DNA from 3 places in the Mesorhizobium sp. B2-4-12 genome. Region 1 is predicted to be linked to each of the others. Evidence: predicted binding sites of a transcription regulator. Region 1 holds the regulator's gene; each other region holds the start of a gene.
The links. The regulator PhoB, encoded in region 1, activates phosphate uptake and scavenging genes when phosphate is short. The targets are predictions, from matches to a motif close to TGTCATNNANCTGTCAT.

Region 1 (7,451 bases):
CGTTGGCGGGCAGCCAGCCGTCCGTATAGGCCTCGCCGACATTCTTGATCTTGCCGCTATCGATGGCCGGCTTGAGCACTTCCATCGAGCCCGAGAACAGGAAGTCGGCATTCGGATCGGCACCCGAGCCCTTGATGAAGACATAGTTGCCTTCCGGCTTGACCTTGAACACCGCGCGGGCCTGCATCCGGCCGACTTCCTTGTTGTCGAAGGTCAGGTAGAAGACGTCCTTGTTCTCGATCAGGCGGTCATAGCCGACGACCGGAATGCCTTCATCCAGCGCCTTCTGGACGGCCGGGCCGATGGCCGAGGCATCCTGCGCCAGGATGATCAGCGAATTGGCGCCCTGCGAGATCAGGCTCTCGACATCGGTGAGCTGCTTGCCCGGATTGGACTGTGCGTCGGCGGAGATGTACTTGTCGCCTGCGGCCTCGATCGCCTTCTTCATGGCGGCCTCGTCGGTCTTCCAGCGCTCTTCCTGGAAGTTGGACCAAGAAACGCCGATGACCTTGCCCTTCGCCTGCGCGACCGACGCGAGCGTCAGTGACATGGCGACACCCGCCAGGATGGCGACTGCGAATCTCTTCATGATATCCTCCCTGCGCCGCGTATGGCGCGACCAAACTGACCCGAAGGCCGGCACAAAGGCTCTATTTTTTCGAGCCTCAAAAAAAATAGTGATGCATCGCCGGAAGGCTGTCAACAATGATTCTGATGGATTTTGAGGGCCGAGAACTTTTTTCGAGCCCCGCAATAAATAAATGACATCGCCGGCCGCTTCTGCCAGTATTTGATCTGTTGCCGCAGTGTTCGAGGGGCACGACGAGCCGCGGCGACCGGGAGGATATTGGAAAGGCATGTCGGTCGGAATCCGCCACGACGATCTGCGCCGGCGCAACCGCGCAATGGTGATTGCGGCCGTGCGCCGGGCCGGCCAGCCCTCGCGCACCGAAATCGCCGCGACCACCGGCCTCAGCCACTCCACCATATCGGCGATTTCCTCTGATCTGATCGGCGAAGGTACCCTGGCCGAAGGCAAGCCGAGCGAGGCCGGCGCGCTCAAACGCGGCAGGCCGCAGGTCGGGCTTGGCCTCAATCCGGAAGCCGCAACGGTGATGACCGTGGTGCTGTCGCTGAATTTCCTGTCCGTCGCCGTCATCGACTATGCCGGCCAGGTCATATCAGAGGAACAGCGCCGGCTGGATACGCTGACCATGTCGCGCGATGCACTGATCGGCGAATGCGTCGCCATCGTGCGGCGGCGCCTGGAGGATCCCGACCTCGACGTGCGCAGCGTCGCCCGCATCGCGCTGGCGATCCAGGGCATCACCGACACCGATGCCCGGGCAATGCTGTGGTCGCCCATCACGCCGCAGACCGACATCGCCTTCGCCGACATACTCGAAGCCGAGTTCGGCATCCCCGCCACCGTGGAGAATGACTGCAACATGATGGCGGTGGCGCTGCGCTGGCGCGATCCGGAGCGCTACCGCGACGACTTCATCGCCATTCTCCTTTCGCACGGTATCGGCATGGGCCTGGTGCTGAAGGGCGAGCTCTTCACCGGCACCCATTCCTCGGGCGGCGAATTCGGCCATATGATCCATCGGCCAGGCGGCGCGCTCTGCCGCTGCGGGCGGCGCGGCTGCGTCGAAGCCTATGCCGGCAATTACGCCATCTGGCGCAACGCCAGGCAGCTCAGCGAGGACACCGAGCCGGTCGCCGATGTCAGCGACGCGCAGATGCGGGCGCTGGCGGCGACGGCGCGGCAAACGGACGGGCCCGAGCGGGAGGCCTACCGCAGGGCCGGCGAGGCGCTGGGCTACGGCCTCGGCAGCCTGTTCGCGCTGATCGATCCCGCCCCCGTCGCCATGGTCGGCGTCAGCGCCGCCGCCTTCGACCTGATCGAGCCGGCATTGCGCGAGGCCATCGCCCAGACCGCCGGCGGCCAGCACTCGAAATCGATTTCCTTCGACACCGAGCCCAACGAGTTGCCGCTGATCCGCGAGGGCTGCGCCATGCGGGCGCTGACCTTCGTCGACCAGGAGATTTTCGCGCCGGGCATGCAGGCGAAAGCCGGCTCCGGGAAGAACGTGGCCTGAATAAAGTCGCGCTCAATCCTCGCGGATTGCATACCCCGCACCACGAATGGTGCGGATGACGTCGGGCATGCGGCCGTTATTGACCGCCTTGCGCAACCGGCCGACATGCACATCCACCGTGCGCTCGTCGATATAGATCGTCTCCCCCCAAACATTGTCGAGCAGCTGGCTGCGCGAAAACACCCGGCCGGGATGACGCATCATGAATTCGAGCAGGCGGAATTCGGTCGGCCCGAGCCGGATCTCGCTCTTCTTGCGGTAGACGCGATGTGATTCGCGGTCGAGCACGATGTCGCCCACCTTGAGCACGCTGGACAGCACTTCCGGCTTGGCGCGGCGCAGCAGCGCCTTGACCCTGGCCATGAATTCCGGTGTCGAGAACGGCTTGACCAGATAATCGTCGGCGCCGGTCGAAAGGCCGCGCACGCGGTCGCTTTCCTCGCCGCGCGCCGTCAGCATGATGATCGGCAGCCGCTCGGTCTCGGGCCGCATCCTTAGCCGGCGACAGAGTTCGATCCCGGACACCGCCGGCACCATCCAGTCGAGCACCAGGAGGTCGGGGACGTTCTCCTGCAGGCGAATCTCCGCCTCGTCGCCGCGCGGGACCACCTCGACCTGGTAGCCTTCCGATTCCAGATTGTAGCGGAGGAGCACGCCGAGTGGCTCCTCATCCTCCACCACCATGATGCGTGGCGCGATCATCGACTGGTCACCTCTAAGGCAATTCCAGGAAAAGTGTGAAGCGGTTTTCCGTCCGGAATTGCATGGAAACAAGAGAGAGAGCGGTTTTCCGTAAAACGGTGAACCGCTCTGACGATCAAGCCGCCGGCGCCGACATCGCCGTTTCGTCCTGCTTCGGACGATTCGCGGGCAGCTGCGTACCGGTCAGCACATAGTAGGCATTCTCGGCGATGTTGGTCACATGGTCGCCGATGCGCTCGAGATTCTTGGCGCAGAACAACAGATGCGTGCAAGCCGTGATGTTGCGCGGATCCTCCATCATGTAGGTGAGAAGTTCGCGGAACACGGAGGTGTATTTGACGTCGATACGTTCGTCATCGGCGCGCAGCTTGGCAAGGGCCTCGGCATCGTGCGCCGCATACTCCTCGATCACGCCCTGCACCTGGATCAGCACCAGCTGCGCCATGGCGTCGATGGAATGCGACAGGTCGCGCGGCGTGGTGGACAGGCCGACCGTACCGACGCGCTTGGCGATGTTCTTGGCAAGGTCGCCAATGCGTTCGAGGTCACCGGCCATGCGGATCGACCCGACGACATGCCGCAGATCGTCGGCCATCGGCTGGCGCTTGGCGATCAGCGTGATGGCGCGGTCGTCGAGTTCGCGCTGGCGCGCGTCCATGATGACGTCGTCGGAGACAACGCGCTGTGCCAGCGCGTTGTCGGAGTTCAGCAGCGCCTTGGTGGCGCCGCCGACCATCGAGCTGGCGAGATCGCCCATGTCGCTGATCAGCCTGCTGATCTGTCCGAGATCCTCGTCGAAAGAAGCGACTGTGTGTTCGGCCATGATCCTGGTCCTCGTATGCGTGAGATCAGCCGAAGCGGCCGGTGATATAGTCCTGCGTGCGCTTCTCGCGGGGCGATGTGAAGATCTTCTCGGTACGGTCGAACTCGACCAGCTCGCCCAGATACATGAAAGCCGTCTGGCGCGACACGCGCGCCGCCTGCTGCATGTTGTGGGTGACGATGACGATCGTGTAGTCGGCCTGCAGCTCGTCGATCAGCTCCTCGATCTTGGCGGTCGACAGCGGGTCGAGCGCCGAGGCCGGCTCGTCGAGCAGGATGACCTCCGGCTTCACCGCCACGGTACGGGCGATGCAAAGACGCTGCTGCTGGCCGCCCGAAAGGCTGAGCCCGCTGGCGTTGAGCTTGTCCTTGACCTCGGTCCACAGAGCCGCGCGCTTCAGCGCCTGCTCGACACGGCCGTCCATCTCGGCCTTGCTGATCTTCTCATAGAGCCTGACGCCGAACGCGATGTTTTCATAGATCGACATCGGAAACGGCGTCGGCTTCTGGAACACCATGCCGATCTTGGTGCGCAGCAGGTTGAGGTCCTGCGAGCGGTCGAGAATGTTCCGGCCGTCAAGCAGCACCTGACCCTCGGCGCTCTGCCTCGGGTAGAGCTCGTAGATGCGGTTGAAGACGCGCAGCAGCGTCGACTTCCCGCAGCCCGAAGGACCGATGAAGGCGGTGACACTGCGCTCGGGCAGCGACAGGCTGATGTCCTTCAGCGCCTTCGACTGGCCATAGTAGAAATTGAGGTCCTTGACCTCGATCTTGGCCTTTTCCACGGCAGCCTCGGCCACGTTCAAATCGGTGGACAACATCGGTTTCATCTGTCCTCTCTGCGTCCGGTAAGGCTGCGGGCGAAGATGCTCAGCCCGAGAACCGTTAAGGTGATTATGAGTGCGCCGGTCCACGCCAGCTGCTGCCATTCCTCGTAAGGGCTGAGAGCGAACTGGAAGATGGTGACAGGCAGGCTGGCCATCGGCGCGTTGAGATTGCTTGACCAGAACTGGTTGTTGAGCGCGGTGAAGAGCAGCGGCGCCGTCTCGCCGGAGATGCGGGCGATGGCCAGCAATATGCCGGTGACGATGCCGGAAAGCGCGGCACGATAGGCGACAGAGCGGATGACCACCCAGCGCGGTGCGCCGATCGCGGCGCCGGCCTCGCGCAAGGCGTTCGGCACCAGGTTGAGCATGTCCTCTGTGGTGCGCACCACCACCGGGATGACCAGGATGGCCAGCGCGACGGCGCCGGCGATGGCGGAGAAGTGCCCCATCGGCCGCACCAGCAACTCATAGACGAACAGGCCGATAACGATCGACGGCGCCGACAGAAGGATGTCGTTGATGAAACGCACCACCGTGGTCAGCTTCGAGAAGCGTCCGTATTCGGCCATGTAAGTACCGGCCAGCACACCGATCGGCGTGCCGACGATGACGCCGATGACGGTCATCACGATGCTGCCATAGATGGCGTTGAGCAGGCCGCCGGCATCGCCGGGCGGTGGCGTCATCTCGGTGAAGACCGCCAGCGAAACGCCGGACAGGCCCTTGTAGACCAGGGCGCCGAGGATCAGCGCCAGCCAGGCAAGGCCGATGCCGGCGGCGACGACGCAGAGCGCCATCATCACGCCGTTCCTTCTCTTGCGTCTGTTGTGGAGTGCCAGGGACGTCGACATCGGTCAGGCTCCCGTGCGGGCGTCGATGCGCATCAGCATATAGCGTGCGATGGCAAGGATAATGAAGGTGATGACGAAGAGGATCAGGCCGAGCGCCACCAGTGAAGAGGTGTAGAGTTGGCCGTCGGCTTCGGTGAATTCGTTGGCGATCGTCGCGGAGATCGTCGTTGCCGGCGCGAACAGCGAGGCGCTGATACGATGCGCGTTGCCGATGACGAAGGTCACCGCCATGGTTTCGCCGAGCGCGCGGCCGAGGCCGAGCATAACGCCGCCCATAATGCCGACACGGGTGTAGGGAATGACCACGCGCCGCGTGACTTCCCAGGTTGTGCAGCCGATGCCGTAGGCCGATTCCTTCAGCACCGCCGGCACTGTGTCGAACACGTCCTTGGTGATCGAGGTGATGAACGGCAGCACCATGATGGCCAGGATCAGCGATGACGTCAGCAGGCCGATGCCGTAGGGCGGGCCGGCGAACAGGCTGGAGAGCCCGGGCACGTTGTGAAAGATGTCGATGATGAAAGGCTGTATCGTCGTCTGCAGGAATGGTGCGAACACGAACAAGCCCCAGATGCCGTAGATGATCGAAGGGATGCCGGCCAGAAGCTCGACGGCGATGCCGATCGGGCGCCGCAGCGGTCGCGGGCAAAGTTCGGTGAGAAAGACGGCGATGCCGATGCCGATGGGAACGGCGATCAGAATTGCGATGGCTGACGTGACGATGGTGCCGTAGATCGGCGACAGGGCGCCGAAATTCTCGGTGACCGGGTTCCATGCCTCGGTCGTCAGGAAGGAAAAGCCGAACTTAGACAGGGCTTCCCATGAGCCGGCAAACAACGAGATGGCGACGCCGCTGAGGATGAGCAGGACGAGAACGGCAGAAGAGCGTGTAGCCTCCCGAAACACCATGTCCGTGAAGGCGAAGCGCCGCACTGTCGCATCCCTGGACCGCATGACGCTCGATAACGGCGTAGCTTCTGAAACGGTGGTCATCTAGCCCCTCGTATTCGAAAGAAATGGGAGGACGCCAAAGGCGTCCTCCCTTCGACAAAGAGAGTTACTTGGCGGCGTAGAGCGACTTGCCGTCGCTGCCGACGATGTCCTTGCTCCACATTTCCTCGACGCTCTTGACGACCTTGTCCGGCATCGGAACGTAGTCCAGTTCACCCGCCATCTTGTCGCCCTTCGCATAGGACCAGGCAAAGAACTTGAGCGCTTCGCTGGTCGCCGCGGCGTCATCGGGCTTCTTGTACAGCAGGATCCAGGTCGCGGACGTCATCGGCCAGGACTCGGCGCCCGGCTGGTTGGCGAGAATGACGCCATAACCCGGCTGTGAGTTCCAGTCGGCATTGGCCGCCGCGGCCGAGAACGCCTTCGCGGTCGGCTCGATCTTCTTGCCGTCCTTGTTGATCATGTCGGTGTAAGTCAGCTTGTTCTGCTTGGCATATGCGTATTCGACATAGCCGATGGCGCCGCCGGTCTGCGACACGTTGTTGGCAACGCCTTCATTACCCTTGGCGCCGATACCCACCGGCCACTCGAGCGCGCTGTTGACGCCAACCTTCGACTTCCAGTCGGCGTTCACGTCGGCGAGATAGTAGCTGAAGTTGAACGTGGTGCCCGAGCCGTCCGAACGGTGGACAACGGCAATCGCCTGGTCTGGCAGCTTGGCCTTGGGGTTGAGCTTCTTGATCGCCTCGTCGTTCCAGTTGGTGATCTTGCCGAGGAAAATATCGGCCAGCGTCGTGCCGTCGAGAACGAGTTCGCCCGGCTTGATGCCTTTGAGATTGACGACGGGCACGATGCCACCCATCACCATCGGGAACTGGGCGAGACCGGTGGAGTTGAGGTCTTCACCCTTCAGCGGCGCGTCGGAAGCGCCGAAAGTAACGGTCTTGGCCTTGATCTGCTTGACGCCGCCGCCGGAACCGATCGACTGGTAGTTGAGGCCGATGCCGGTCTCTTTCTTGTAGGCGTCGGCCCACTTCGCGTAGATCGGGTAGGGGAAAGTGGCGCCAGCGCCGGAGATATCAGCCGCAAACGCTGCGGACATGGTGAAGGTGGACGCCGCAGCCATTGCAATCGCAACGGCCGCCGAGCGGATGAAATGTCTCATGTGGCCTGCTCCTGTTCGGAAGATGGTCTCT
Region 2 (7,451 bases), on a different contig from region 1:
CGCAGTAACCACAAAAATGTAACTACAATTCACCATTGCGTCAAGACAGATGGGACTTCCTGGCGGGCTAACGCCTGATGATCCTCCGCTACCTCCATCCGTAGAGCCAGTCCAGATCCGCAACGAGCTTTTCCGGTGGCCGCTTCGCCAGAACCAGGTTGCGGGCGAATGCCACCGGACCCGAGGCATGCCAGGCGAGGCGGTTAAGCGCACCGCGCCGGATGACCTTGACGATGCGCGGCCGCCGGAGATTTTCCCAGATGGTGAGGCTCTGACGCAGATCGGCAGGGAAGTCAGCCACCAGGCTGGCAAGCGTTGCCGCGTCTTCGATGGCCATTGCCGCGCCTTGTGCAGCGAACGGGGTCATCGCATGTGCGGCGTCACCGATCAGAGCGATGCCGGCTGGCGTCGTCCAGGGCTGCTTCTGTTCGACTGTATGGAGCGGCCAAGTCAGCCAAGGGCCAGCCATTTCTACCAGCCTTGCAAGGCCCGCGGCCGTGCCGCGCATGGCGCCGGCGAGGATGCCGGGATCGGCATGCCCGGACCAGCCCTCGGCAATGCGCTCGCCTCTGGTGAAGGCGACAAGGTTGAAAGCGTCACCCTTGCTGACGGGGTAGGCGACCATGTGGAATCCCGGATGCAGGAAGGTCGTGACGCTGTCGGTAGCGCCGATCGCGGCAAATGCTTGTCCGGCGGCGCTGCCGGCAGCGACAGTGGTGCGCCAGGCCAGTTCGCCGGAAAAACGGCTTCTCGGCGATGCCGCTCCCCGGGCCCGATCGACAACCGCGCGCACCGACGACCATACGCCATCGGCCCCGACCAAAAGGAAGCCCTGTGACTGGACGGTCTTGCCGTCCTTCTCGACTGTGGCCGTCACACCATCGCCACCTGTGACAACATCGCTCAAGCGCGCGCCTGTGACGAGCGCAATATTCGGGTTTTCGGCGACGCGTTCGGTCAGTGCGCTCTGCAGATCGGCCCGGTGAGCGACGAGATAAGGCGCCCCCCAACGTTTTTCGGCGGCTTGCCCCAGCGGCACGCGCGCCAGTTCGCGCAACGTCGCGGCGTCCTTCAGCACCACTGCTTCCGGACGCACCGCTGCCGGCAGCAGCCGGTCGAGCACGCCGAGCTGGCGTAGGATATGTGTCGCGTTTGGAGAAAGCTGGATGCCGGCGCCCACCGCGTCCAGCCGCTCCGCCTGTTCGAACAGCTGTGCGGGGTAGCCGCGTTCGCCGAAAGCCAGGGCCGCGGTCAGCCCGGCGACGCCAGCTCCGGCGATCACGATCTGCCGGGGCTGTGCATCGGGCATGATTTCAGCCGCTGGAAATCAGGCGGCCCGGTCGATGTAGAGACAGCCGGCCGGCACCGTTTCCGTCGCCTTCAGCTTTGGCGAATAGCGGTAGAGCGTCGAGCAATAGGGGCAGACCTTCTCATTGTCGTCGCCCATATCGAGAAACACATGCGGGTGGTCGAAAGGCGGGTTGGCGCCCGTGCACATGAATTCCTTGACCCCGATGTCGATCGCCGGGTAGCCCGCATCGTTCTGGAAATGGGGAATGGAACCGCCTGCCATCGTCGTCTCCTGATCTCTTGCAATTGCATCTGGATCATAACCCGTCTCTTTGCAAGATCGATGAAATCAAACTGTTGCAAAAGCCTGTCAGAGGATAAGTTAAGCTCGGTCATGCCTGACCCCCGCAACCGGAATCGGTTACGGGAGGGTATGTGTCGATTCGTCGGACGACCCTCGCGGGCGCGGCGTTCGGACGACAGCGGCTGGGAAGAGCAGGAATCATGAACGAACTGAAGCCGGTGCAGAGCGAATTCATCAATGTCGAGGCGGCGAGCCCGCAGGGCGGCAATCCGGACCGTTTCGTCAATCGGGAGTTTTCCTGGCTGCAGTTCAATCGCCGCGTTCTCGAAGAATCGCTGAACGAGCACCACCCGCTCCTCGAACGCGTGCGCTTCCTGTCGATCTCGGCCGCCAACCTCGACGAGTTCTTCATGGTGCGCGTCGCCGGCCTCGCCGGTCAGGTCCGCGAGGGCATCGTGCTGAAGAGCCCTGACGGCCGCACGCCCGAACAGCAGCTCGAACAGCTGCTGCGCGAGGTCGAGCGGCTGCAGGAAGATCAGCAGAAGAGCCTTTCGGCGCTGACGATACTGCTCAACAAGGAAGGCATCGAGAGCATCACGCGAGATGCGCTGACCAAGGACGAGAAGGTCTGGCTGGAAGAACACTTCCAGGATCAGGTGTTTCCGGTGCTCACCCCGCTGTCGATCGACCCCGCGCATCCGTTTCCGTTCATTCCCAATCTCGGCTTCTCGATGGCGCTGCAGCTTCGCCATCGCAAGAACGGCGAGGAGATGAGTGCGCTGCTGCGCCTGCCGGTAGCGCTGAAGCGCTTCATCCGGCTGCCGGATCGCAAGAACCATGTCCGCTTCATCCCGCTGGAGGAAGCGGTGGGGCTTTATATCGGCAAGCTTTTCCCGGGCTATGAAGTCAAGGGCTCCGGCACATTCCGTATCATCCGCGACAGCGATATCGAGGTGGAGGAAGAATCGGAAGATCTCGTGCGCCTGTTCGAGACCGCGCTGAAGCGCCGCCGCCGTGGTTCGGTGATCCGCATCGAGTTCGACAAGCTGATGCCGCCCGAACTGCGCGATTTCGTCGCCGGCGAGCTCGGCGTCTCGTCGAGCCGTATCAGCGTGCTCACCGGTCCGCTGGCGCTCAGCCAGATCTCGGAAATCGTCTCCGTCCCCCGCGACGATTTGAAGTTCACGCCCTACAATCCGCGCTTCCCAGAGCGCATCCGCGAGCATGGCGGCGACTGTTTCGCCGCCATCCGCGAGAAGGACATCGTCGTCCACCACCCCTACGAATCCTTCGATGTGGTGGTGCAGTTTCTGCGCCAGGCGATGGCCGACCCCGAGGTGGTGGCGATCAAGCAGACGCTCTACCGCACCTCCAACGACAGCCCTATCGTGCGTGCGCTGGTCGACGCGGCCGAGGCCGGCAAATCGGTGACGGCGCTGGTCGAGCTCAAGGCCCGTTTCGACGAGGAAGCCAACATCCGCTGGGCCCGCGATCTCGAACGCGCCGGCGTGCAGGTTGTGTTCGGTTTCCTCGAACTCAAGACCCACGCCAAGATGTCCCTGGTGGTGCGGCGCGAGGACGGCAAGCTGCGCAACTACGTGCATCTCGGCACCGGCAACTACCACCCGGTCACAGCGCGCATCTACACCGACCTGTCCTTCTTCACCACCGATGCGACGATCGCGCGCGATGTCGCCCAGCTGTTCAACTTCATCACCGGCTATGCCGAGCCGACCGCCGAGATGCGTATCGCGATCTCGCCGTTCACGCTCAGAAACCGCATTCTCCAACACATATCGGACGAAGTCGCCCACGCGCTGGAGGGCAGGCCGGCGCGCATCTGGATGAAGATGAACTCGCTTGTCGACCCGATCATCATCGATGCGCTCTATGATGCCAGCCGTGCCGGGGTGGAAATCGACCTCGTGGTGCGCGGCATATGCTGCCTCAGGCCGCAGGTGCCGGGCCTGTCGGAGAACATAAGGGTCAAGTCGATCGTCGGCCGCTTCCTCGAACACAGCCGCATCTACTGCTTCGGCAATGGCCACGGCCTGCCGGCGGACGAGGCGATCGTCTACATCTCCTCCGCCGACCTCATGCCGCGCAATCTCGACCGCCGTGTCGAGACCATGGTGCCGATCACCAATCCAACTGTGCATGAACAGGTTCTGGGTCAGATCATGCTGGGCAACATCATGGACAATCAGCAAAGTTTCGACGTATTGGCTGATGGAACTTCCCGGCGTGTCGTGCTGGAGGAGGGCGAGGAACCGTTCAACGCGCAGGAATATTTCATGACCAATCCGAGCCTGTCGGGACGGGGTGACGCGCTGAAGTCGCATGCGCCCCAGCGGATCGCCCAGTTCAAGCGCCGCAAGAAGAACGCCGCAGCGTCCAACTGATGTTGTCCATTTCCCAGGGCCGGCTGCAGGACCGCCGTCCGCTGTCCATCATCGACATCGGCTCGAACTCGATCCGTCTCGTCGTCTATGAGGGATTGGCGCGTTCGCCGACCATGCTGTTCAACGAAAAGATGCTGGCGGGTCTCGGCCGCGGCATCGTATCGACGGGAAAGCTCGACCCGGATGCGGTGACGCGCTCGATGGAGGAATTCCGCCGTTTTCGGGCGCTCTCCGATCAAGCCGGCGCCGAGCATATGTATGTGCTGGCGACCGCCGCCGCCCGCGAGGCGGTCAACGGCCCGGATTTCATCCATCGCGCCGAGGAAGTGCTGAAGACCGAGATCCGGGTGCTTTCCGGCCGCCAGGAGGCCTACTACTCGGCGCTCGGCGTTATCTCCGGCTTTCACCCCGCCAACGGTATCGCCGGCGATCTGGGCGGTGGCAGCCTGGAATTGATCGACATCAAGGGCGAGGCGATGGGCGAAGGCATAACGCTGCCGCTCGGCGGCCTGCGTCTGCAGGACATGGCGAAGAATTCGCTCGTTCAGGCGCAGAAAATCGCGCGCCAGGAACTGGCGCGGGCGAAACTACTCAAGGGCGGACAGGGCAGGGCCTTCTACGCAGTCGGCGGCACCTGGCGAAACCTCGCCCGCCTGCACATGGAGATGACCAACTACCCGCTCGGCGTCATGCATCACTACGAGATTTCGGCCGACGGTGCAGCCCAGAACTTCCTGAAGCAGGTGGCCAAGGGCGAGGTCGAGAAAGTCAAGGGCATCGAGGGCGTCTCCAAGAACCGCCGCTCGCTGCTGCCCTACGGTGCCGTCGTGCTGCAGGAGATCATGTCGGCGATGCAGCCGTCGAAGATCGTCGTCTCGGCGCAGGGCGTGCGCGAGGGCTTTCTCTATTCGCTGCTCGATGAGGAGGAGCAGAACGCCGATCCGCTCATCTCGGCCGCTGAGGAACTGGCTCTGCTGCGCTCGCGTTCGGTCCATCACGCGCATGATCTCGTCGAATGGACCGGCAAGGCCTTCAAGGCCTTCGGCATCGACGAAACGGAGGACGAGGCGCGCTATCGGCACGCCGCCTGCCTGCTTGCCGATATCGGCTGGCGTGCGCATCCCGAATATCGCGGCAGGCAGTCGCTGAACATCATCGCGCATGCTTCTTTCATCGGTGTCGACCATCCTGGCCGCGCCTATCTCGCGCTCGCCAGCGCCTATCGCCATGATGGCATCTTCAATGATGGCATCGCGCCAGAGATCAAGGCACTAGCGCCACCGCGCCTGTTGGAGCGCGCCCGCGTGCTGGCGGCGATGATGCGTGTCGTCTATCTGCTGACCGCCGCGATGCCTGGCATCATGCCGAGACTGGAATGGGAAAGCCGTGCCAATGGCACCCTGGCGCTGGTATTGCCGTCCTCGCTTGCCGATCTCTACGGCGAGCGGCCGGCCGGGCGCCTGGCGCAACTGGCCAAGATCACCAACCGCCGGCTGGTGCTGTCGGTCGAAGGCGGCCCGAGCATGACGGTGAAGTAGGCAGGCCTCAGACGGACCCGCGTCCGTCAGCCGACCATGCTCCCGCACCGGCCATGGCCAGCGCCAGGAAACCGCCCGCAATAGCAATGTCCTTCATCAGCATCTGCTGGTGCAGGAAGGCGAGCGTCGCATCGCCGGCGCCTTGGCCGTAATGGCCGATGAACCCGGCCGCGACGCAGAAGGCCGCCAGCAGCAGTGCCACGATACGGGTCTGGAACCCGATGAGGATCAGCAATCCGGCGATCAACTCGAACAGGCCCGTGCCCCAGGCGGCGAGCGTTGGCAGCGGCAGGCCGAGGCCGGCGAAATAATTGATTGTGCCGGCGATGCTGCTGAGTGCCTGGAAGCCAGACGGCACGAACAGCACGGCAAACAGCAGCCGCGAAACCAGGAGCAATGCATTGCGGTTCATGGCTACTCCCTTGCCGGCGCCCCGGTCAGGGCCACACCGGCTACCGTCCACCTTACGCCTGCGGGACTGCGGCCGAAACCACCGCGGCGCTTGTTTGGACAACGAAAAAGCGGCGCGGAAAATTCCGCGCCGCCTGAATTCAGATCGTTGGGAGGATGGAATTTCAGCCGCGCTTGGCGTCGATCGAGTAGGCGCCGGCACCCATCACTGCAAGCAGGATGAAGCCGCCGGTGAGGCCAAGATTCTTCTCCAGCATCAGCATCTGGATCTGGTCCGAGAAGTTGAGATGCGCGATGGCGGTGGCGGCGAGCGTGAAGATGGCGAGCACGATCGCCACAATGCGGGTCTGAAAGCCGACCAGAATGGCGAGGCCGCCGAAGAATTCCAGCAGGCCCGAACCGATCGCGGCGACCGTCGGCAGCGGCAGGCCGATACCGCCGAACCATTGCGCGGTGGCGGAAATCGCCGCCAGCTTGGCGAAGCCCGAAAGGATGAACAGGATTGAGAGAAGGACGCGACCGGCCAGGATCGCGCCCGAGGCGTTGGATGCGGTACCGGTGCCGGCGACAGAAGTGTTGGTGGACATGGTGGCTCTCCGAATGGGTTGAATGCCAATCAAATAGACCATGCCAACTGTTCACCAAAGACGCCTGTGTGGCGACACATTGTTCACAGGTTGTACATTCTCGCGGCCCGGCAAGACGCGCAAAATTCGTGCCGGGCTGTGCGACGACGGGGTAAAATTCTCCCGCCGAAAAATACCTTACCCCGGATGCGTCATGTCCTCCGGTCGCACCAGCCGGTCATAATCGGCTTCGCTGACCAGGCCGGTGGCCAGCGCTTCCTCGCGCAGCGTGGTGCCGTTCTTGTGCGCGGTCTTGGCGATCTTGGCGGCGTTGTCGTAGCCGATGGTGGGCGCCAGCGCCGTCACCAGCATCAGCGAGCGGTCGAGCGCCGCCTTGATGTTGTCTTCCCGCGCCTCGATGCCGACCACGCAATTGTCGGTGAAGGAAACCGAAGCGTCGGCGAGCAACTGCACCGACTGCAGGAAGTTGTAGGCCATCAGCGGGTTGTAGACATTGAGCTCGAAATGGCCCTGGCTGCCGGCGAAGGTCAGCGCTGCATTGTTGCCGAACACCTGCACGCAGACCTGCGTCATCGCTTCGCACTGCGTCGGATTGACCTTGCCCGGCATGATGGAGGAGCCGGGCTCGTTCTCCGGCAGCGACAGCTCGCCAAGGCCCGAGCGCGGGCCCGAACCGAGGAAGCGGATGTCATTGGCGATCTTGAAGAGTGCCGCGGCGGCCGCATTGATGGCGCCGTGCGAGAACACCATGGAATCGTGGGCCGCCAGCGCCTCGAATTTGTTCGGCGCGGTGACGAAGGCGATGCCGGTGATGGCGGCGATCCGGTCCGCAACCCTTTCGGCGAAGCCGACCGGCGCGTTGAGGCCGGTGCCGACGGCGGTGCCGCCCTGCGCCAGTTCCTGCAGGCCGGGCAACGTC
Region 3 (7,451 bases), on a different contig from region 1:
GAGCTTTTCAGCAACCTGGCTGGCTTCCGACTTGCGCTCGAGATTGCGGGCTTCGAGCTGGGCGCGCTGGCCTTCGAACTTCTTCTTGTTGGCTTCGTTGGCGCGCAGCGCCTTGCCCTGCGGCAACAGGAAATTGCGGGCAAAGCCGTCCTTTACCTTGACGGTATCGCCCATCTGGCCGAGGCGGGAAACGCGTTCGAGAAGAATGACTTCCATGGTTTTGTTCCTTTGGTTGGACGCCAATCCCCGGGATCGACGCCGAATGTCTGTGGAACAGGTCAGGAAGCTCTGGGCACGACGTGGCGCCGGTGTCGCTGTCCTGCCTGTTCAGGCAGTTAGGATATCTTTCGAAATCCAACTCGGGATTTTTGGTTCGGAACCGGTCGCGCCCGTCGCGATCGGCAGGAAAAGCGGGCGGTAAAACCGCCCGCTTGGATCGTATTTAACGGACCACGTAGGGCAGCAGGCCAAGGAAACGGGCGCGCTTGATCGCCTTGGCGAGCTCGCGCTGCTTCTTCTGGCTGACGGCGGTGATGCGCGACGGCACGATCTTGCCGCGCTCGGAGATGTAGCGCTGCAGGAGACGCACGTCCTTGTAGTCGATCTTGGGCGCGTTGGCACCGGAGAACGGGCAGGTCTTACGGCGACGGTGGAACGGGCGCCGGGTCGGGATCTGATTGATGTCGACCATTATTCTGCACCCCCTTCAAAGCCTTCGCGCGGACGGCGCGGACCACGCTCGCCACCGGCATCACCGAAGCTGCGCGGCGGACGATCGCCACGGTCGCCGCGATCGCGGTCGCCGAACGAACGTGGGCCACGATCGCCACGGTCGCGGTCGCCGAAGCTGCCGCGCTCGGAGCGCTCTTCGCGCTTCTGCATCATGGCCGAGGGACCTTCCTCATGCGCCTCGACCTTGATGGTCAGGAAACGCAGGACGTCCTCGGACAGACCCATCTGGCGCTCCATCTCGTTGAGCGCGGCCGGCGGGCAGTTCAAATCCATGAGTGTGTAGTAGGCCTTCCGGTTCTTGTTGACCCGGTAGGTGAGGGACTTCAGTCCCCAGTTCTCGACCCGGCCGACAGACCCGCCATTCGCTGCGATGACGCCCTTGTACTGTTCGACAAGCGCATCGACCTGCTGCTGCGAGAGGTCTTGCCGGGCAAGAAACACATGTTCGTAAAGAGCCATTATGTCTTTCGTGCCTTTCTTCGTTTCTCTCCCGGTTCCCGGCGGCAAAAGCCTCTGCAACTTCTCTGACCCGTGGAGCCCAACAAGGCGCGGGGAAGAAAGGAGCATGACGAGACGGTCGAGAGCGGAGACACGGGAGGCGGAAGCGCTTCTGGCTTCACACGAAGGCTTTTGATAAAACCTCCGGCCCTCCGTTCAGCCCCCAGCTGGGACCGGCAGATTGGCGGCGTCTATACAGCAATCCACTGATAAAGCAAGGGCAAGCGGCATCCCCAATGTCGCAGGGCGCTGGAAAACCAAGCGGCGGCGTCGGTATGGCCCGGCGATTTTCCAGCAACCAGCCCTTAACCACAATGTCAGGTTGTGCAGAGTTGAGCCTCGCCGTCAACGGTCGGTTCATCATGGAAGGGGCAAAAACTCGGACAACCCGCATAACAAGCGGCAAGCATTTCCGGGGGTAAGAATGCTTCTCAACAGGTTCTGGCGCTCCACGAGCGGCAATTTCACGCTATTGCTCGCCCTGGGCCTGCCGGCCATCTTGTCAGCCGTGGCCTTCGCGGTCGACGTGTCCACCATCATGCGGGCCAAAAGCAACCTGCAGAATGCGCTCGACGCGGCAAATCTTGCGTCCTCGCATCTGGGCGATCTGGACATTACCCGGACCGACGCCTTCGACCGTTACTTCCAGGCCAATATTGCCGGACATGGCGAACTCACCAACGCACAGGCGACGCTGACCGTCGACAGAGGCGTCAATTTCATCGAGACAAAGGCTGTCGCCTCGGCGGACGTCAATCTGAACTTCGCTTTCCTGTTTGGCCGGAACAAGCACATCGTGGTCGATGCCTCGGCCGTCGAATCGAACAACCAGCTCGAGGTTGTGCTGGTGCTGGACAATACCGGCTCGATGGCCGGCGCCAAAATTGCTGCCCTGAAGACAGCGACGGACAATCTGCTCAAATATCTGGAAACGGCACAATCACCAACACGCAAGGTCCGTGCGGCACTGGTTCCGTTCGTCACGGCCGTCAATGTCAATGGCGACGGCTTCGACCCATCCTGGATCGACATGGACGGCAAATCATCCACCAATGGGATCAATTTTCCCGTCATCAATGGCAAGCGTCCCAATCATATGGCGCTGTTCAGACAATTGATGAAAGACCCGGCCTCGGCCGCCAGGTTGACCGGATGGAAGGATGACAAAGGGATCGAGACGGGTTGGAAAGGCTGCGTCGAGGCGCGGCCCGGCTCCTTTAACATTTCCGATACGTCGCCTGACCCGTCTTACCCCGACACTCTGTTCGTGCCGTACTTCGCGCCGGACAGTCCAGGGAACGGCACGAAGCCTTCCGGCAGCTATTCAAACGACGCCAATTACTACAACAACTCTTTTGTCGACGACGTCCCCGACCAGACCAAGCTTGCTCAGAATGGGGGATTGAACATTCTTGGAATAGATCTGAGCGGCTTGCTTGGAAGCGACGCCAGCCCGTCGAAGAAGGATCTCGAAACAATCGCCAAGTATGTCGCACCGCAGAACACCGCCATCGCCACCGCTGCCACCACCGATCCGAATGCCTTGCAATTGACGGTGGGGCCAAACCGGTCCTGTCCCTCGCCGGTCGTTCCGTTGACGGAAGATTTTACGAAGCTCCGCAAGGAGGCCGCCAAGATGCTTGCCTGGGCCGGGTCGGGCACCAATGTTGCCGAGGGCCTCGCTTGGGGCCAGCGGGTGTTGTCGCCGACGGCGCCATACACTGAGGGAACGCCGTGGAAGACGCCTGGGGTGAGCAAAATCGTCATGCTGCTCACTGACGGTGAGAACGTGGTCTATGGCGCCAGCAAAGAGACGACCAAGTCGGACTATACCTCCTATGGTTATCTCGCGGGTTCAGGCTATGGCGCTGCCGGTCGGCTTGGATCGGACAATCAGACGACCGCCGCGCGCAATGTGGACGGATGGACCAAGAGCGTCTGCACGCAGTTGAAAAATCAGGGCGCAGAGATCTACACCATGGTGCTGCAGTCCGACACCGCGGCCAACCGCACGCTTTACAGTGCCTGCGCCTCGGATCCTAGCGACTACTACGCAGTCAATGATCCGAACAAACTGCCAAACGTATTCGAGCAGATCGCCAGCAAGTTCTCGAAGCTGCAACTGACCAATTGAACGCTCGATCTCACTTGCTGAACGATGGCGCCGGCTCAGCTCGTATGGGCGACGACCTTGTTGACCGTCTCGGGGAAGAAGTCCGGCGCTGCGTGGCGCTTGCCGAACATCATATCGTACTGGATCAGCTGGAAATCGCGGATCGCCGGGTCGATCTCCTTCTGACGCGACCAATCGGGCGTGGCTTGGCCAGTCGGTGTCAGCAGCAGGTTGCGGTCGACGACGCGGTAGCGCTCCCGCATCTCGCCCAGGAAACCGGTGTAGTAGGGATGGGTGATGCCCGCGGCCGTCAGGATATGGTAGGGCAGGAATGCCGGGCTCACCGTGCCGAGGCCCTTTATTGGACCGGAGCGGTTCGACCAGACGACCAGCGGTGTCTCGTGATGTTCAAGGGCCGCTTCCGGCGTCGGCTCCTTGCGTGGCGCGACGTTGTCCTTGAGGAACCCGGTCTCGATATAGACCGGCCCCAACGGCGGCAGATGGTCGCCGAAAAAGGCGATGATCGTTGGCCGCTCGCGCTTCTTGGCCCATTCGATCAGCCGGTCAAGGCCACGGTCCGCATCGGCCGAACCCTCCGCATAGCTCAGCAGCGAATCGCGCGCCCACTGGCTGATCGGCGCCTGTACCGAGTGGGTCGGGTTGTTATAGCGGTTTGGCTCATAGGGGCCGTGGTTCTGCAGGCTGACGGCGAAGAAGAACACCGGATCGTCGCTGGCGTCGGCTTCGCGGATGATCTCATCCGTCATTGCCGCATCCGATGCCAGCGGTCCGCGCTTTTCCATGGGCGGCAACGTCTCTTCCGACTTGAAATCGTTGAAACCGAAATCGGCATACACCGCGCCACGGTTCCAGAACCAGTTGGTGCCTGGATGGATGGCACGCGCCCTGTAACCTTCACTCTTCAGGAAGGTCGCCATCGAAGGCGTCGGCGTGCGCACATATTGCTGGTAGGGGATGCTGCCGGCCGGCAGGAAAGCATTGGAAAAGCCGGTCAGCGCCTCGAATTCGATGTTGGCGGTCATGCCGCCGAATTCAGGCGAGAACATCGAACCCGAACGCAATCCCCGCACTGTGGGAATGGGATCCGGCGTGATGGCCACGCCAGGCAGCTTGGTTGGATCCCAGAAGGATTCGCTCATGACGACGATGATGTCGGGCTTGTCATCGGGCACCGATGCTGTCGTCCGCGGCCGCTCGATCGCCGCGATTGCCTTGTCGGAATAGCCTGAGGGTGCCGAGACATGGGCCATCGGCACGTTGAGCGCGAAGGCGAGCGCAAAGCCGTTGGAGGCATAGTTTTCCTTCTGGTCCCACATGATCGGGATGATCTGCAGCCGGTCCCGGGTCCACGAGAAGGTGGCGTAGTCCATGATCGAGACGAAGAAGGCGAGCAGAGGCACTGCCAGCGTCAGCCGCGCAAGGCGGCCTTTGCGGCTGAGAGCCGGAACCTTGCGGTGCCACAGCCGCCAACCGTGGACGAGCAGCGACAGTCCGACGACGATGCCCACGACCATGGCCAGCGCGGTCATCGGCCGTTCGCGCACCAGGAGCGGCAGCAGGGCGAAAATCTGGCGAGCGTAAAGGAAATCTGTCGGATAGAGCGGATCGCCAAGATAGTGCGATTTCTGATGACCGACAAAGGCCAGCCCCAGGGTCAACGGCGCGACAATCATCAGGCTCTGGTGACTGCGGCCGAGCAAGGCGTCGAGGCCGATCAGGATCAGGGCGAACACGACGATGGTCGTCCAGCCGGGCTTGAGCGGTTGAAGAAAGAAGGAAACAGTGCCGGCAACATCGCCACGCACGATCAACTCGATGGCGAACACCAGGACGGCGGAGATCAACAGGCTGACCAATCCGTAACGGACGACCGGCCATCTCCGGCCCGGCAAATAACCGGTGGACGGATCGTCTTCCAGGAACTGCGGCGCGGCCTCGCCGGCGCGTTTCGAATTCTTGGCCACCTTAACTTCCCCACCCAGCGACAAACGCGTCACTCGATTGTCATGAAACTGTCACGCCAAGCTAGCGCCTGTATCGGAAATAAGAAGAGCCAGCAAACGAATCGTGAGCAGTTTTCATCAGGAGTGATCGCCAAAAGTCCTTTTGGAACAGGCACTCGGCAGAAGGTTCCGACCTGAGGCTTGTTTGAAGCGGGCTTGACTTGACCGGCTGCCTTGCGTCACAGGCAAGGAAAATTCGTGTTATCAGGCAAGCAGAACAAGTCTTCGGGAGCCCTCGCATGGCCGTTGCATTCACCTTTCCGGGACAAGGCAGCCAGGCTGTCGGCATGGGCAAGGATATCGCTGATGCCTTTCCCGAGGCGCGCAGGATCTTCCAGGAGGTCGATGACGCGCTTGGCGAAAACCTGTCGAAGCTGATCTGGGAAGGTCCGGAAGAAACCTTGACGCTGACGGCCAACGCGCAGCCGGCTTTGATGGCGGTATCGCTGGCAGCGATCAGGACACTGGAATCGCGCGGTTTCTCGTTGAAAGACAAGGTCGCCTATGTCGCCGGCCATTCGCTGGGCGAATATTCGGCGCTTGCCGCCGCCGGCTTCGTTTCCGTCGCCGACGCCGCCCGGCTGCTGCGTATCCGCGGCAATGCCATGCAGGCGGCAGTTCCAGCCGGCGAGGGCGCCATGGCGGCGATCATAGGGCTGGAGCAGACCGATGTCGAAGCCGCCTGCACCGAGGCCACGCAAGGGTCCGGCAAGGTCTGCCAGATCGCCAATGACAATGGCGGTGGCCAGTTAGTTATCTCCGGTGCCAAGGCGGCGGTCGAACTGGCGGCGAAACTTTGCACCGAAAAGGGCGCCAAGCGGGCGCTGATGCTGCAGGTCTCGGCTCCCTTCCATTCGGCGCTGATGGCGCCGGCGGCAGAGATCATGCGAGACGCGCTGGCCGGAGTGACGAAGAATGCACCTTTGGTTCCTGTCGTCTCCAATGTGTCGGTGACACCGTCGAGCGATCCGGACGAGATCGCGCGGCGCCTGGTCGAGCAGGTGACCGGCCGCGTTCGCTGGCGCGAGACGGTGGAGTGGCTTGGCGCCAACAGTGTCGCCACGCTCTACGAAATTGGTGCCGGCAAGGTGCTTTCGGGCCTGGCGCGGCGTATCAACCGCGACATCGCCACCGCATCGGTCGGTTCGGCGGCTGAAGTCGAGGCAGCATTGGCCGCGCTTGCATAAAGCGCCATTTGATCCCATCCCTATAGGGGCTGTGCTCTTCTCAACCTGGAGACAAAAATGTTCGAATTGACCGACCGCAAGGCGCTCGTCACCGGTGCTTCGGGGGGGATCGGCGAGGCGATCGCCAGGGTGCTTCACGCACAAGGCGCCATCGTCGGCCTGCACGGCACGCGCGTCGAGAGGCTGGAGGCGCTGGCCGCCGAACTCGGTGACCGGGTCAAGCTGTTTCCGGCCAACCTGTCGAACCGCGACGAGGTCAAGGCGCTTGGCCAGAAAGCGGAAGCCGATCTCGAAGGCGTCGATATTCTGGTCAACAATGCCGGCATCACCAAGGATGGGCTGTTCGTGCGCATGTCGGACGCCGACTGGGACACGGTGCTCGAAGTCAACCTGACGGCCGTGTTCAGGCTTACCCGCGAACTCACCCATCCGATGATGCGCCGCCGCCACGGCCGCATCATCAACATCACTTCTGTCGTCGGCGTCACCGGCAATCCCGGTCAGACCAATTACTGTGCCTCCAAGGCCGGCATGATCGGCTTCTCCAAATCGCTGGCGCAGGAGATCGCCACCCGCAACATCACCGTCAACTGCGTCGCTCCGGGCTTCATCGAATCGGCGATGACCGACAAGCTCAACGACAAGCAGAAGGAAGCGATCATGGCGGCGATCCCGACGCGCCGTATGGGCACCAGCGCCGAAGTGGCCTCCGCTGTCGCCTATCTCGCTTCTAATGAAGCCGCTTACGTCACCGGCCAGACCATTCACGTGAATGGCGGCATGGCGATGATCTGACGAATGCCGTCCAGAAGCGCGCAAGCGGTTTTGGGACAATGACAGGCAAGGCCAGCACGCTGTGAAAACAGACCATTTCGGCTTGGACCTTGCCCATTTTTC

Region 2: the regulator PhoB is predicted to act here: its motif matches at 1,635-1,651, upstream of FJ934_RS19215 (RNA degradosome polyphosphate kinase).
Region 3: the regulator PhoB is predicted to act here: its motif matches at 5,367-5,383, upstream of FJ934_RS17530 (LTA synthase family protein).

The regions. Positions count from the first base shown of each region.
Region 1 covers NZ_VFVC01000010.1:122,481-129,931, forward strand. The annotation lists gene xylF (D-xylose ABC transporter substrate-binding protein) at 1-589, opposite strand, end outside; gene FJ934_RS08990 (ROK family protein) at 858-2,102, shown strand; gene phoB (phosphate regulon transcriptional regulator PhoB) at 2,115-2,804, opposite strand; gene phoU (phosphate signaling complex protein PhoU) at 2,920-3,627, opposite strand; gene pstB (phosphate ABC transporter ATP-binding protein PstB) at 3,653-4,456, opposite strand; gene pstA (phosphate ABC transporter permease PstA) at 4,453-5,304, opposite strand; gene pstC (phosphate ABC transporter permease subunit PstC) at 5,308-6,297, opposite strand; gene pstS (phosphate ABC transporter substrate-binding protein PstS) at 6,362-7,420, opposite strand.
Region 2 covers NZ_VFVC01000033.1:39,182-46,632, reverse strand. The annotation lists gene FJ934_RS19225 (FAD-dependent monooxygenase) at 89-1,309, opposite strand; gene FJ934_RS19220 (zinc-finger domain-containing protein) at 1,328-1,573, opposite strand; gene FJ934_RS19215 (RNA degradosome polyphosphate kinase) at 1,795-3,996, shown strand; gene ppx (exopolyphosphatase) at 3,996-5,534, shown strand; gene FJ934_RS19205 (DoxX family protein) at 5,542-5,946, opposite strand; gene FJ934_RS19200 (DoxX family protein) at 6,110-6,532, opposite strand; gene fumC (class II fumarate hydratase) at 6,710-7,451, opposite strand, start outside.
Region 3 covers NZ_VFVC01000028.1:51,941-59,391, reverse strand. The annotation lists gene rplI (50S ribosomal protein L9) at 1-216, opposite strand, end outside; gene rpsR (30S ribosomal protein S18) at 443-691, opposite strand; gene rpsF (30S ribosomal protein S6) at 691-1,191, opposite strand; gene FJ934_RS17535 (pilus assembly protein) at 1,412-3,364, shown strand; gene FJ934_RS17530 (LTA synthase family protein) at 3,400-5,328, opposite strand; gene fabD (ACP S-malonyltransferase) at 5,607-6,554, shown strand; gene fabG (3-oxoacyl-[acyl-carrier-protein] reductase) at 6,612-7,349, shown strand.